Regions from separate parts of the Micromonospora sp. NPDC000668 genome, predicted to be linked through region 1. Evidence: riboswitches for the same ligand, from Rfam matches in the RefSeq annotation. Region 1 holds a riboswitch; each other region holds the start of a gene.
The links. Region 1 has a riboswitch for cyclic di-AMP ahead of ACFY29_RS08325 (coiled-coil domain-containing protein). Riboswitches for the same ligand answer to the same signal wherever they lie in the genome.

Region 1 (3,709 bases):
GGTCGCCCCGAGCGAGATCCGGGCGGATCCGGGCGCGGGCGTGCGCACCCTCTACGTCGCGCTCTCCCGGGCCACTCAGCGGCTCACCACCATCGACCCGATCGGCTGACCTGCGGCGGTAGCCCCCACCGGGCGACCGTCGGCCTTACACTTGCATACATAGCGATGTGCGCATACATTTGACCAAATCCGGACCGACGGCGGAGGGTGGTTTCGTGGGCGCAGGTCATGACCACCACCATGCGTCGGTCGCCAACGCCGCGCACCAGCACCGGGGCCGACTCTGGACGGCGTTCGGGCTGCTCGCCGCCCTGATGGTGGTCGAAGCGGTGGCCGCCTTCCACACCGGCTCACTGGCCCTGCTCTCCGACGCCGGGCACATGTTCACCGACGTGCTCGGCATCGGGATGGCGCTCGCCGCGATCACCGCCACCCAGCGGACCACGGGCGACCCGCAGCGCACCTTCGGGCTCTACCGGCTCGAGGTGCTCGCCGCACTGGCCAACGCCGTGCTGCTCTCCGGCGTGGCGGTCTACGTGGTGATCGAGGCGATCGGCCGGTTCGGCGACCCGCACGAGGTGCTGGCCGGCCCGATGCTCGCGGTGGCCACGCTCGGCCTGCTCGCCAACCTGGCCGCCTTCGCCCTGCTCCGCTCAGGTGCCCGGGAGAGCATCAACCTCCAGGGCGCCTACTTGGAGGTGCTCGGCGACCTGCTCGGCTCGCTCGGCGTGATCGGCGCGGCGCTGCTCATCCAGGTCACGGACTGGTGGTGGGCCGACCCGCTCGTCGCGGTCGCCATCGGCGTGTTCATCCTGCCGCGCACCTGGCGGCTGGGGCGGGCCGCGGTCCGCATCCTGGTGCAGGCCGCCCCGGAACACCTCCAGGTGACCGCCGTACACGACCGGCTGGCCGCGGTGCCCGGCGTGGTCGAGGTGCACGACCTGCACGTCTGGACGCTCACCTCGGGCATGGAGGTGGCCTCCGCACACCTGACGATGGCGCCCGACGCGGAGGTCGGCGCGGTGCTCACCGCGGCGCGTACCGCCCTGCATGAGGATTTCCGGATCGAGCACGCGACGTTGCAGATCGAGCCCGGCGCCGCCCCCGGGGCCTGCGGTTCGATCCGGTGGTAACGCCTTTTTCTGGAGCTTTCCTCAACTTCGCCCGAATTTATCGTGACGACGCACGCACCGTCCGTCACATCGGCTGCATCAGTCCCACCGGCCCCGGTAGGCTCGGTCCCGGCCTCCACCCGGCGGCGCCCTAACGGCGCCGGTGGCGGCCGCCGCCTAATCGCCCGAGCGGGCGAACCGGGGAACCATGTTCCTGGGGTGCATCCGCGTCAGCGGTAGGGATCTTCCGTCCCGAACCCGTCAGCTAACCCGGTCGGCGGCTGACGGAAGGACATGCGTAGTGGCACCAGCACGACCGCCCGCCGCCCGACTGGCGGCCCTGATCGTCGCGATGCTCGCCCTCGGCGTCGCACTCCCGGCCGGCGCCGCCTCGGCCGCTCCCCAGACCGCCCTGCGGGCCGCCGCAGCACCCGACGGCGACGAGGAGGGTGGCACCCCGGCGCTGCGGGCCCAACTGGAGGCGGCCAGCAAGGGCTACCTGGACGCGAAGCGCGCCCTGGACACCTCCGTCCAGCGGCAGCAGCAGCTCACCACCCAACTGAAGACCACCGAGACCGAGCTGACCGAACGCAGCGGCAAGGTCGGCGAGATCGCCGGGGTGGCCTACCGCACCGGCCGGCTCGGCACGATGTCGGCGTTGCTCAACAGCAACACCCCGGAGGGCTTCATGGACCGGGCCGCCGCGCTGGACGCGGTCGCCGCCAACGAGGACCGGGTGCTGCGCGAACTGCTCGCCACCAAGGACGAGGCCAACCGCACCCGGGTGGCCCTGGACGGCGAGATCCGCGAACAGCGCAAGCAGGTCACCGTGATGGCCAAGCGCAAGGACCAGGCCGAACGGGCCCTGAAAGTGGCTACCACCAACCAGACCACGGCCGACAGCGGCTCCAACCGGGGCACCTCCGCCGCCAACGCCCAGGCCGCGCCGCGCAACTCCGACGGCTCCTGGCCGTCCGAGTCGTGCAGCGTCAACGACCCCACCCCGGCCACCGGCTGCATCACCCCGCGCACCCTGCACGCGCTCAACCAGGCCAAGGCCGCCGGCTTCACCCGGTACGTGTCCTGCCACCGCTCCGGCGGCTCCGGTGAACACCCGAAGGGCCGGGCCTGCGACTTCGCCGCGCAGACGAACGGCTTCGGCGGGGACGCCACCGGCGGCGACAAGACGTACGGCAACAACCTGGCCGCCTACTTCATCCGCAACGCCGACCGGCTCGCCGTGCTGTACGTGATCTGGTACCGGCAGATCTGGCTGCCCAGCAGCGGGTGGAAGTCGTACAGCGGGGCGGGTGGCGACCCGTCCAGCGACCACACCAACCACGTACACCTGTCGGTGTACTGACCCGACCCGGCCGGCGCCCCGCTGAGCGGGGCGCCGGCCGGAGTACGTCAGCGGGCGTACCCCGGATGTCGCCGGCGGTCGGACGACCCCGGCCGGGTCCGGCGGCAGCATCGCTCGTATGCGTCGACTACCGCCCAGCGCTCGCAAGGCGCTGCTCACCCTGCACCTGGTCACGTCGCTCGGCTGGCTCGGCACCGACCTGGTGCTGCTCACCCTCGGCGTCGCGGCGCTGCGCGGTGCCGACCCGGCCGTCGTCTACCCGGCCGCCGCGTTGGTCGGCACCGTGCTGTTCGCTCCGCTGAGCGTGCTGGTCTGGCTGGTCGGCGTGGCCAGCGCAGTGCTCACCCCGTGGGGCCTGCTGCGCTACCGCTGGGTCCTGACCAAGCTGGTGATCACCACGGTGATGGTCGGCCTGGTGCTGTTCCTGCTCACCCCGAACCTGCGGCACGCCGGTGCGCTGGGCGTCGCCCTGCCCGCCCGGGACCGCGCCGACCTGGTGATCGCACCTGCGGTGTCGACCAGCCTGATGATCATTGCGACGGTGCTCTCCACGTACAAGCCGTGGGGGCGACGACCGGTCGCGCGGCCCACCGCCGCCGGCCGGACCGGCCGTGATCGGCAGGGCGCCGGGCCCGGCGCATGGCCCACCATCGCGGGCCAGGCCGCCCATGATCGCGCTACAACCAGGATGTAGTGGCCTCCGAACCGAAACAGGCCACTACATCCAGGATCGAGCGCGATCATGGCGCGGGCGCGGAACGCGGTGTGAGCGGGGGCGCGGGGTGAGCGTGCAGCGCGGGCGTTGGGTCAGGTGGGGGGTGGGGGGTTGTCGAGGCGGTCCAGGGCCGCGCCGAGGCGGGTGGCCAGGGCCAGGTGGGCCGCGCGGGCCTGGCGGAACGCGTACCGAAACAACGGAGCTGGTGCGGTCAGGGTGATCTCGACATCGATCCGGACCAGGCCGTCCGGCTCGGCACGCAGCCGGGTGTGGTTGTGCACCGTGGTGGCCGGCCACTGGCGGGCCACCGTGACGATCTCGTCGTCCTCGCTGATCAGCACGTCTGCCTGGTAGGTGGTGCGAAAGCGCAGCGGGCCGGCTACCAGTCGGTCGCTGATCGCGTAGCTGGCCCGGGCACCGTGCCGTGGTGGCAGCCTGCGGACCCGGACGATCAGCGGGTGCAGCTCGCCCTGCCGGGTCAGGTCGCTGAGCAACGCCGCCGCGTCAGAGGTTGAGGAG
Region 2 (3,709 bases), on a different contig from region 1:
TTTGACCGGGGGCTGGGCGACCTCTTCGTGGTCCGCACAGCCGGGCACACGACCGGCCCGGAGGTGCTGGGCAGCGTGGAGTACGCGGTGACCGTGCTCGGCACTCCGCTGGTGGTGGTGCTCGGCCACGACTCCTGCGGCGCGGTCCAGGCGGCCCGGGAGGCGGCCGCCACCGGCACCCCGCCCCGGGGGCACCTGCGTGCCGTGGTCGACGCCGTGCTGCCCAGCCTGCGTCGCGCCGAGGCCGAGGGGGTGGACGACATCGACGGCATCGTCGACATCCACATCGCGCAGACCGTCGAGGCGCTGCTCGGCCAGTCGCCCGTGCTGGCAGCCGAGGTGGCGCAGGGGCGCTGCGCGGTGGTGGGGGTGTCGTACCGGCTCGCCGCCGGCGTGGTGCGCCCGGTGGCCGCAGTGCCGGCTACCGCCACGGCGCTCGACGTACCGACCGGGCCCAGCACGGCGGCCGGCCCGACCGCGCCCGCCGCCGCCTGACGCGACGAGGGCCGCCCCGCGACGCGGGACGGCCCTTCGACGGGTGGACATGCGGTCAGAGCATCGACATGTGTACGTGGTCGGTGTGGTTCGACGGCCCGCTGTACGACTTCCAGCCGGTCGCCGGGAACCAGATCTGTCGGTTCCAGATCACGTAGTAGATACCGAGCCGGTCGGCGTTGCGGATGAGGAACGCGGCCACGTTGTTGCCGTACGTCCGGGTGTCCTCGTTGTGCCACGGGCTGAAGCCGCTCTTCTGCAACGACCAGTCGCAGGCGCGGCCCTTCGGGTGCTCCCACGGCCCGCCGGAGCGGTAGCAGCCGACGAACCGGTTGAAGCCGGCCCGCTTGACCTCCTTGTACGCGTGCAGCGTGCGCGGGGTGACGCAGCCGGAGGTGGTGGGGTCGTTCTCGCTGCACGACTCGGACTTCCAGTCACCGTCGGCGGTCCGGTTGGGCCCGATCCGGGCGACCGGTGAGGTCGCCGACACCAGGCCGCCGGTGAAGCCCTTCCCACCGACCAGCGCGAGTGCCTTGTCGGCGTCGCGCTTCTCCTTCGCCATCAGGGCGGTCTGCTTCTGCTGCTCGCGGACCTCCGCGTCGAGGGCCAGCTTGGCCTGCTCGGCGCGGGACTTCACCGTGTTGACCTCGGAGAGCTTCTTCTCGTTGACCATGTTCATCTCGTCGAGCACCGCGGCGCGCTGGACGAACGAGTCGGGGGCGTCGCTCTCCAACAGCATCGCGATCGCGCCGATCCGGCCGGTCCGGTACGACTGGGCGGCGATCTGCCCGACCTGGGGGGCCAGCTTCTTCAACTCCGCGTTGGCCCGGTCGACCTCCGCCGCCAGCTCAATCTGCCGCTTCTTGGACTTGTCCAACTTGGACTTGGCGGCGGAGTAGTCGCGGTTGGCCTTCTCGATCACGTCGTTGAGCAGCGCGGGCTCGCCGTCCTCCTCGTGCCCGGACGGTGTGGGGGTCGTCGGGGCGGCGTGCGCCGGGAGGGGGCCGGCGAGCACGGTCAGTGCGGCGATCACGGCCACCACGGGTGTCAACCAGCGGCGTAGGGGTGCCGTCACAATATTCCCTTCCGTCGACCGCCGACCGGGTTAGCTGACGGGTTCGGGGCGGAAGTGGCCCCTACCGCTGACGCGGATTCACCCCACGTGCCTGGGTCCCCGGCTCGCCAGCTGGCGATTGGGCGGTGGCACCGCAGGCGCTGCGTCGCGCCTTCAGCGGTAACCGGCAGCGAGGTTACCCGAGAGTCGACCGGCTGAGCTACGTCCAGATGCCGACTAAAAGCGTCATTTCGCCATGGCGCTGAGTGACCAGTGACGCGGTTCTCAGGGCGGATGCCCCACCTCGTCACGCTGAGGAGTGTCACCATGCCGTCTCCGTGCTCCTGTCCGGCTCGTGCCACCGGTCGGTGGCGGTGGTTGGGGGTGTGGCCCGCGTCGGATCGGGTCCGGTTGGGTCGGGTCGACCCGTGCGCGGTGAGCTGAGTGCGGCCAGTGCCTCCGCGCGGTCCGGCCTGGGTCGCTCGGCGGGCGGCTCGGCGGCCGGGTCGGCGGGCGGCTCGGCACCCGACCGGCCGGCTGCGGTCACCACGGCGGCCAGTCCGGTGGTCAGCGGTACGGCGGCGATGAGGCCGAGCGTGGCGACCGCGCTGCGGACGATCTCCTGCGCGAGGAACTCGCTGGTCAGGATCTGCCCGAGCGGTCGCGAGTCGGCGGTGAGCAGGAGCAGTAGCGGCAGTGAGGCACCCGCGTACGCCAGCACGATGGTGTTGACGGTGGAGGCGATGTGCGCCCGGCCGACTCGGGTGGCCGCCCGGTAGAGCTGCAACCGGGTCAGCCCGGGGTTGGCGTTCGCCAGCTCGGTGACGGTGGCCGCCTGGGTGACCGTCACGTCGTCGAGGACCCCGAGCGAGCCGATGATGATCCCGGCGAGCAGCAGGCCGTGCAGGTCCACGTTGGCCTGGAACATCGACAGCGTGGTGGCGTCCTCGCTGCCGAAGCCGGTGAGGTGGGTGGCGGCGGTGGCGATGGTGGCGAGCACGCCGGTCAACACCAGGCTGCCCAGGGTGCCGAGCACCGCGACCGAGGTTTGCGCGGTGACCCCGTGCGTCAGGTAGAGCACCACGAACATGATCAGGGCGGCGCCGACCACCGCCACCAGCAGCGGTGATCGGCCAGCGCCGATCCCCGGGAGCACGAAGGTGAGCAGGATGGCGAAGCTGGCGGCCAGCCCGGCCAGCGCGGCCAGGCCCCGCCACCGGCCGAACGCGACGATCGCGGCGGCGAAGACCACCGCCAGCCAGACCAACGGCGTGCCGCGCTGGTGCTCCGCGATGTTCCAGCTGCTGGCGACGGGATCGGCCGGATCGGTCAGCTCGACCAGGATGACCTCGTCACCGACCTCGACCCGGGGTGCGCCGGGTCCGTCCGGCACCGGCGTCTGGACCTGCTGGCCGGCAGCCGGCCCGTCGGCCACCCGGACGTCCACGGTGCCGCACAGCCCGGCCCCGGCGTCCGGCGTGCCCTCGGGGCTCGGTGCGGCCGGCGGGCACGGCTCGGTCACCACCCGGGTCACCGTGCCGTGGTAGCGCGGCACGTCCGTGCCCCCGGCGGTCTGCGGCGACCCGTCGCGTGGCCAGAGCACCACCGCGGCGAGCACGGTGGCGACGAAGAGCGGTACCACGGTCGCGATGAGGATCCGTCGTACCCGGGGCGGGGCGGACGGAGTGGAACGGCTGTGGTCGGAACCCAATGCGAGACTCCCAACGATCCGGTGCGGGGTACGTGCCGGCGGGCCGGTCGGTTCACCGCCGCCGCGGGAATGCGGCGACGGGCATGACGAATCGCTGGGTGGCGACATGACGACTACGGACGGTGAGTGCTCGGCGCGGTCGACCGGAGGCGACGCCACATCGTGGCGGCGTCGGCGCCCGACTGCGTAGCGAGGTCCGGAGGGCCATCGTGGGAAATGCTAGCCAGCCCGACCCGCGGACGCAGGTTGTGGCGCGGTGTCGCGCGGTCGAACCGCCCGCACGGCGGTGACCGGACCGGCATGTTGGAGTCATGTCCGCTCCGTCACAGCCCGAGCCCGACCGTCCCGGCAGTCACCAGCAGCACGCCGGGTCCGCCGGGCCGAAGCAGCATGACGAGCACGCCGGGCATGACAAGCACGCCGGGCACGACCCGGCGATGTTCCGCCGT
Region 3 (3,709 bases), on a different contig from region 1:
GCTCTCCTCCGGGGGGAACGAGTGCAGCGCGTAGCGGCCGTCCCGTTCGAGGTCGCGACGCTTGGGCGAGTCGACGATGAAGCAGAACAGCCCTTCGTCGGTGATGACCGGGGAGACCGGATGGACCCGGGGCCCGCCGTCGGCGCGGACCGTGGCCAGGTAGCCGAAGCCCGGCCCGTACTGCTGGAGGAGAACGCGGATCCCGTCGGCGAGTCGGGGCTCGTCGGCGGCGAAATCGGACCAGGAAGCCATGCACGCATTCTATCGAACAAATGTACGAGTAGCGACCTCGACGCGCTGGTCACCGGCACCGGATCTGGCCGTTGCCGCCAACGCCGCTATGGTGGTCCGATGCTGCTCTCCGACCGCGACCTGGTCTCCGAGATCAAGGCCGGCACGCTGGGCCTGGAGCCGTTCGAGCCCACCCTGGTCCAACCGTCCAGCATCGACGTACGACTCGACCGGCTGTTCCGGGTCTTCAACAACCATCTCTACACGCACATCGACCCCGCCATGCAGCAGGACGACCTGACCTCGGCGGTGGAGGTGCCGGACGGCGAGCCGTTCGTGCTGCACCCGGGGGAGTTCGTGCTCGCCTCGACGCTGGAGGTCATCTCGCTCGGCGACCAGCTCGCCGGCCGGCTGGAGGGCAAGTCGAGCCTGGGCCGGCTCGGCCTGCTCACGCACTCCACCGCTGGGTTCATCGACCCGGGCTTCTCCGGTCACGTGACGTTGGAGCTGTCGAACGTGGCGAACCTGCCGATCACCCTCTGGCCGGGCATGAAGATCGGGCAGCTCTGCATCTTCCGGCTCTCCTCGCCGGCCGAGCACCCGTACGGCTCGGTGGTCTACGGCTCGCGCTACCAGGGTCAGCGCGGGCCGACGCCGAGCCGCGCCTGGCAGAACTGGCGCGCCTGGCCCACCCGCTGACTCGGTAGGGCACGACGGACAGACGACGAGGGCCCGCCGCGACGGATCGCGACGGGCCCCCGATCATCCGGGATCAGCCCGGGCGGCCGTAGCTGTGGATCGGGCCGTCGTCGACCTTCTTCATCTTGACCGGTTGGCCGGCCTGCGAGGCGTGCACGACCCAGCCATTGCCCACGTACATCCCGACGTGGTGGATGTCGCTGTAGTAGAAGACCAGGTCACCGGCGCGCAGGTCGGCCCTGCTGACGTCCTTGGTCACCCGGCTCTGCTGGGCGGCGTTGTGCGGCAGCGACACCCCGGCCTTGGCCCACGCGGCCAGCATCAGCCCGGAGCAGTCGTACGAGTTCGGGCCCTCGGCACCCCAGACGTAGGGCTTGCCGATCTGGGCGCAGGCGAACTTGACGGCCACGCCGGCACCGCCGCCGGGGTAGCTGGCCGGGCAGGGCGCCGGACGCAGCGGACCGCCACCGCCGTTGCCGTACACCTTGAGGCGCAGCTTCTGCAGCCGGTCGATCTCCTCGTTGATCTGCTTCTTCTTCGCGGCCAGTTGGGCCTCGGTCCGGGTCAGCTGGGTCACCATCTCGTCCAGCGGCGCCTTCTGCCGGGCCAACTCGTCGCGCAGGTCGGCGACCTGCCGGACGTCCTGCTGCTGGTTGTGCGCGAACCGGTCGAGCATCTCAAGCTGACCGACGACCTCGCTGGGCGATCGGCTGCCCAGCACCGCGTTGACGGTGGAGACGTTCTCGCCCTTGTACGCGCGGACGGCGAGGGCGCTGACCTTGTCCATGGCAGCGTCGACCTGGCGCTCCAGTGGGGCGATCCGGGCGGCCAGCGCGTCGGCCTGCTTGCGCTTGACGGCCAGGTCGGCCCGGGTGGCGTTGTGTCGTTCGATGATCGGTTCGAGCTTGTTCCAGTCGGCGTCGATCTGGCGCTCGATCTCGGCGACAGACGGGTCCGCGTGGGCCGCCGTGGCGCTGCCGGTCAGGACGACGGCGACGCCGACCAGTGCGGCGAGAGCGGTGGTGAAGCGGGACCAGCGTGAGCGCGGCACGATCGACGTCGGGCCGGCTGACGCCGACCGCTCGGACGACGGCCGCGGGGCATGGAGTGCCACCGGGTTCCGTACTCCTTCTTCCTGACCGCCTACCGGGTTAGCTGACGGGTTCGGGCGGGAAGTTGGCGCCCTACCGCGATGGCCGCGGATTCACCCCGGGAAAACCTGGGTCCCCGGTTCGCTCGGAAGCGACTCGGCGGTGTCGGTCCGTCACCACCCGGGCTGGGCGGAACTGCTATCGGGCCGACGAATGACCAGAGTAGAGACGGCTGTTACCGATCCGCAACCCGTGCGGCCGTGACACTCCGTACCGGTTGGAAGGGGTCACGGACCGTACGCGAAAATTTCTTTCCGACCGCTTCGATAGATGGAAAGGTATTGACGCGAGCTCCCGGGCGGCGCGAAGGTGACCTCACCTGCACCCGCGATATCTAGGGGGTTCGATGCACCATTCAGCCCTGTCGACCGGCCGGCGCGCACTGCTCGCCGTCGCCGTGGTCGCCGCCGCGACCGCGGTGCCGCTACCGTCCGGCCCGGCCGTCGCCGCGCCCGTCGCCGACCGCCAGCAGCAGTACGCCGCAGCGGCGGCCGAGTACGGCGTGCCGGAGAGCATCCTGCTCGGCGTGTCGTATCTGGAGTCCCGCTGGGACACCCATCTCGGCACCCCGAGCACCAGTGGCGGCTACGGCCCACTGCACCTGACCGACGCCGCTCACGTCACCACGCTGCCCGCCGGTGGCCACGTCGACGAGGGCGAGGACCCGCGCGGCGACGAGTCCCGGCCGCTGACGGTCACCGCGCCCACGGTGACGGGATCACGGCAGGCCCCGCCCGCGGCGGCGGCGCTGCAGACCCTCCAGGCCGCGGCAAGCCTCGTCGGAGTCGGCGCGCAGACGCTCCGCTCCGATCCGGCCGCCAACATCCGGGGTGGGGCCGCGCTGCTCTCCTCGTACCAGAGGGATCTCGGCGGCCCGGTCGGTGCGGTGAGTGACCCCGGTGCCTGGTACGGCGCGGTAGCCCGGTACTCCGGCGCCGACACCGAGGCCGCCGCGGCGGCCTTCGCCGACGAGGTGTACGACCAGATCCGCGTCGGCGCGAGCCGGCGGACCGACGACGGCCACCAGGTCACCCTGACCGCCCGGGCGGTCAGCCCGGACGCCGGTGTGCTGCACCGGCTCGGGCTGCGGCGTGCGGAGCGGCCGGACGGGCTGGAGTGCCCGGTCCGCCTCGCCTGCGAGTGGATTCCCGCGCCCTACGAGAAGTACGGGCCGGGTGCCAGCGACTACGGCAACCACGACCTGGGCAACCGGCCGGCACAGCAGAAGATCGAGTACATCGTCATCCACGACACCGAGGGCTACTTCGCGCCCAGCGTCGACCTGGTCAAGCAGGCGGACTATCTGGGCTGGCACTACACGCTGCGCTCGGTGGACGGCTACGTGGCCCAGCACATCAAGGCCAAGGACATCGGCTGGCAGGCCGGCAACTGGTACGTCAACGCCAAGTCGATCGGTATCGAGCACGAGGGCTTCGCCGGGCAGGGCACCTGGTACACCGAGGCGATGTACCGCACGTCGGCCAAGCTTGTGCGGCACCTGGCGTTACGGTTCAACATCCCGCTCGACCGCCAGCACATCATCGGCCACGACAACGTGCCCGGCACCATCGCGGCGAACGTCGGCGGCATGCACTGGGACCCAGGGCCCTACTGGGACTGGTCGCACT
Region 4 (3,709 bases), on a different contig from region 1:
CTGGTGTCACTGCTCGGCGCCGGTGCCGGTCGACACCTGCACGCCCTGGCGCACAACCGCGACCCCCGGGCGGTCCAGGTCGGCCGCCGGCGCGGCTCGATGGGCGCGCAGCACGCGCTGAGCCGTACGCCGCACGCGCCGGCAGAGCTGGACGCCATCCTGGCCGGCCTGGTCGACCGGGTCACCCGGCGAATGCGGGCGGCCGGACGGTCCGGGCGCACGGTGGTGCTGCGGCTGCGCTTCGGCGACTACACGCGGGCCACCCGTTCGCACACCGTAGGCAAGGCGACGGCGGACACCACCCCGCTGCTCGCCGCCGCACGGGCGCTGCTGCGAGCCGCACTGCCCGAGATCGACCGGCGGGGCGTCACACTGATCGGCGTCTCGGTGGGCAACCTGGACGACAACCCGGTCCAGCCCGAGCTGCCGTTCCACCACGACCCGGGGGCGGAGTTGGACGCCGCGGTGGACGCTGTCCGCGACCGGTTCGGGTCGACGGCGCTGACCCGAGCGGTGCTGCTCGGCCGGGAGCCGGGCGTCGAGATGCCCCTTCTGCCGGACTGACCGAAGGGCGGTCGGCCTGCGATCAGAGACACATCGCAGCAGGTCGGCGGTTTAGCGGCCGGCGGATGGGGTGACTCTTGAGAGGAACAGCCTGACAGGGGGGACCACCATGCCCGACGACACCAGCAACCGTCCGAGCCGCCACGAGCAGCGTCCCGGCGACCTGACCGACCCGCTGCTCTGGCAGCTCGCGGTCGACGTGCTCAGCGCACACGAGCCGGACGAGGACGGCGCCTGCGGCAACCTGCTCTGCGCCGGCCAGCCGTGGCCGTGCGCTGCTCGCAGGAACGCTGAACAGTCGCTCCAGCTGTCCCGTGGTGCGACAGACGCACCGGCCACAGCCTCTGCCGAGCGGGGCGAGGATGGCACCGCAGACGCTGACTGGTCGGCGACGGACGCTCCGGCCCCGCGCCGCGCCTGGTCGGCCGGCTCGCGTCCAGGGGCGGCCGCCTCGGCCGCCTGACGACCACCTGCCGGGGCACCCCTGCTCGACACACGCCTGCGGGCGCTCAACCGGACTCCGGTCGAGCGCCCGCGGGCTCGTGCGTCAGAGGCTGAGCCGTTGACCCGGGAAGATCAGACCCGCGTCGGCGCCGATCAGCTGTCGGTTGCCCTCGTACAGGGCCTGCCAGCCGCCGGCCACCCGGTGGGTCTGGGCGATCTCCGACAGCGTGTCGCCCGGCTTGACCAGGTACGTCTCGCCGCCCGTCGTCGGCGCGGTGCGCTGGTGGTTGCGGGTCGCCGGCTGCTCGCCGCGCGACGACCGCTCCTGCGGCTTGGTGGTCTTCGTCGACGACTTCCCGGTCGACTTCGTGGCGGAGCCGCTCGACGAGCCGCCCTTCTTGCCGCAGGTCGGCCAGGCACCGATGCCCTGCCCGTCGAGCACCTTCTCGGCGACGGCGATCTGCTCACCACGGCTGGCCAGGTCGGCGCGGGCGGCGTACTTCTTGCCGCCGTAACCGGCCCAGGTGCTCTGCGAGAACTGCAGCCCGCCGTAGTAGCCGTTGCCGGTGTTGATGTGCCAGTTGCCGCTGGACTCGCACTGGGCGATCGCGTCCCAGTTGACCGCGGCCTGGGCCGGGGCTGCCGGCCCGAAGAGGGCGACGGCCCCGGTGACCGCGCCGACGGCCAGCGTGCCGACGGCGACGCGGCGGGTGGTGACCCGTCGGTGACGGGGCGTGTATTCAGATGTCATGTGAGCTTCCTCCACGCCGACGAGGTGAGCTGTCGGGTTCGGGCCGAGGAGCCCGGCCGCGCGGTGGCGGCTTCACCCCGAGGTGACGTGCACCGAGGAACCTGGGTCCCCCGCTCCTGCCTGGATGACTGGCCGGCCGACCGGCGGCAGGATTTGGCGTACCGGTGGCGGTGTCCGCATCGGCGAACCTGACCGACGTTAGGCACCGTCGGTGACGATCGCCCACCCCCTGTGAACTTCTTCACCGGGGCACGCGGGGCGGTCCACGCAGCGGTTGCGGGCGACCGGAGACTGTGCAGTGACCATCATGGACCGTTTCCGACCAGGTCGTTGTCTCAGGCGACGTGGCGGAGCGCGGGAGTGTTCGCCCGCTGGGAGCGCGGGTAGCGGGCCACCGTGCGGCCCGGCCGGCGGAGCCCGTTGATCGGGCGGCCCGCCGGCCGGACGGGTCAACCGGTCAGAGGGTGCGGGCCAGCCGGTCGGCGAGCGCCCGGGTGAACCGGGCCGGGTCGGCAAGCTCGCCGCCCTCGGCGAGCACCGCCAGGCCGTACAGCAACTCGGCGGTCTCGGTCAGAGCAGCGGAGTCGCCGCCCTGCTCGTGCGCCTTGCGCAGCCCCGCGACCAGTGCGTGACCGGGATTGATCTCCAAGATCCGCTTCGTGGACGGGATCTCGTGTCCCATGGCCCGGTACATCTTCTCCAGGGTCGGGGTGAGATCGTGCGCGTCGCCGACGACGCAGGCCGGTGAGGTGGTCAGCCGGGACGACAGGCGGACCTCCCGGACGCTCTCTGCCAGCGTGGTGCCCAGCCAGTCGAGCAGTGCGGCGAACTCCTGTCGCTGCTGCTCACGCTCGGCCTCGGCCTGCTGCTTCTCCTCGTCGGTGTCCAGGTCGACCTCGCCCTTGGCGATCGAGCGCAGCGGGCGGCCGTCGTACTCGCCGACCCGCTCGACCCACACCTCGTCGACCTGGTCGGTGAGCAGCAGCACCTCGTGGCCCTTGGCCCGGAACGCCTCCAGGTGCGGGGAGTTCTCGATGGTGGCCCGGGAGTCGCCGGTGGCGTACCAGATGTCGTTCTGGCCGTCCTTCATCCGTGCGACGTAGCCGGCCAGGTCGGTGGGCTCGGCCGGGTCGTGAGTGGAGGCCACCGACAGGATCTCCAGCAGGGTGTCGCGGTTGTCGGCGTCGTCGATCAGCCCTTCCTTGACCACCGCGCCAAACTCGGTCCAGAAGGTGCGGTAGCGCTCGGGGTGGTTGACCTTGAGGTCGCGGACGGTGGCGAGGACCTTGCGGACCAGCCGGCGGCGGACGATCTGGATCTGCCGGTCCTGCTGGAGGATCTCCCGGGAAATGTTCAGCGACAGGTCGTGCGCGTCGACCACACCCTTGACGAAGCGCAGGTAGGTGGGGACCAGCGCCTCGCAGTCGTCCATGATGAACACGCGCTTGACGTAGAGCTGGACGCCGCGGCGGCCCTGCGGGGCGAACAGGTCCAGCGGGGCGTGGCTGGGCAGGAACAGCAGCGCCTCGTACTCGAAGGTGCCCTCGCCCTTCATGTGCACGACCTCGAGCGGGTCGGCCCAGTCGTGGCTGACGTGCTTGTAGAACTCGTGGTACTCGGCAGCGTCGACCTCGTCGCGGGACCGCGCCCAGAGCGCCTTCATCGAGTTGAGGGTCTGCACCTCGCTGGTGGCGTCCGCGCCGTCGGCGCCGGGCCGCTCGACGCTCATCCGGATCGGCCAGGCGATGAAGTCGGAGTACCGCTTCACGATCTCCCGGATGGTCCACTCGGCGGTGTAGTCGTGCAGGTTGTCCTCGGTGTCGGCCGGCTTGAGGTGCAGCGTCACCGTGGTGCCCTGCGGCGCCTCGTCGACCGTCTCGATCGAGTACGTGCCCTCGCCGGCGGACTCCCACCGGGTGCCGCCGGTCTCGCCGGCCTTGCGGGTCAGCA

Region 2: linked by a shared signal. The riboswitch ahead of ACFY29_RS12435 (coiled-coil domain-containing protein) and the one ahead of ACFY29_RS08325 (coiled-coil domain-containing protein) in region 1 are both predicted to bind cyclic di-AMP.
Region 3: linked by a shared signal. The riboswitch ahead of ACFY29_RS14665 (NlpC/P60 family protein) and the one ahead of ACFY29_RS08325 (coiled-coil domain-containing protein) in region 1 are both predicted to bind cyclic di-AMP.
Region 4: linked by a shared signal. The riboswitch ahead of ACFY29_RS27680 (transglycosylase family protein) and the one ahead of ACFY29_RS08325 (coiled-coil domain-containing protein) in region 1 are both predicted to bind cyclic di-AMP.

What each region holds. Positions count from the first base shown of each region.
Region 1 is NZ_JBIAYP010000001.1:1,798,325-1,802,033, forward strand. It holds gene ACFY29_RS08315 (HelD family protein) at 1-109, shown strand, start outside; gene ACFY29_RS08320 (cation diffusion facilitator family transporter) at 216-1,133, shown strand; cyclic di-AMP (ydaO/yuaA leader) riboswitch at 1,277-1,408, shown strand; gene ACFY29_RS08325 (coiled-coil domain-containing protein) at 1,414-2,475, shown strand; gene ACFY29_RS08330 (hypothetical protein) at 2,594-3,169, shown strand; gene ACFY29_RS08335 (SRPBCC family protein) at 3,283-3,709, opposite strand, start outside.
Region 2 is NZ_JBIAYP010000002.1:634,787-638,495, reverse strand. It holds gene ACFY29_RS12440 (carbonic anhydrase) at 1-495, shown strand, start outside; gene ACFY29_RS12435 (coiled-coil domain-containing protein) at 551-1,570, opposite strand; cyclic di-AMP (ydaO/yuaA leader) riboswitch at 1,574-1,705, opposite strand; gene ACFY29_RS12430 (YibE/F family protein) at 1,872-3,260, opposite strand; gene ACFY29_RS12425 (copper-translocating P-type ATPase) at 3,572-3,709, shown strand, end outside.
Region 3 is NZ_JBIAYP010000002.1:1,093,901-1,097,609, forward strand. It holds gene ACFY29_RS14655 (pyridoxamine 5'-phosphate oxidase family protein) at 1-252, opposite strand, end outside; gene dcd (dCTP deaminase) at 352-930, shown strand; gene ACFY29_RS14665 (NlpC/P60 family protein) at 1,004-2,044, opposite strand; cyclic di-AMP (ydaO/yuaA leader) riboswitch at 2,057-2,193, opposite strand; gene ACFY29_RS14670 (N-acetylmuramoyl-L-alanine amidase) at 2,428-3,709, shown strand, end outside.
Region 4 is NZ_JBIAYP010000006.1:58,192-61,900, reverse strand. It holds gene dinB (DNA polymerase IV) at 1-564, shown strand, start outside; gene ACFY29_RS27685 (hypothetical protein) at 674-1,027, shown strand; gene ACFY29_RS27680 (transglycosylase family protein) at 1,112-1,759, opposite strand; cyclic di-AMP (ydaO/yuaA leader) riboswitch at 1,759-1,928, opposite strand; gene htpG (molecular chaperone HtpG) at 2,217-3,709, opposite strand, start outside.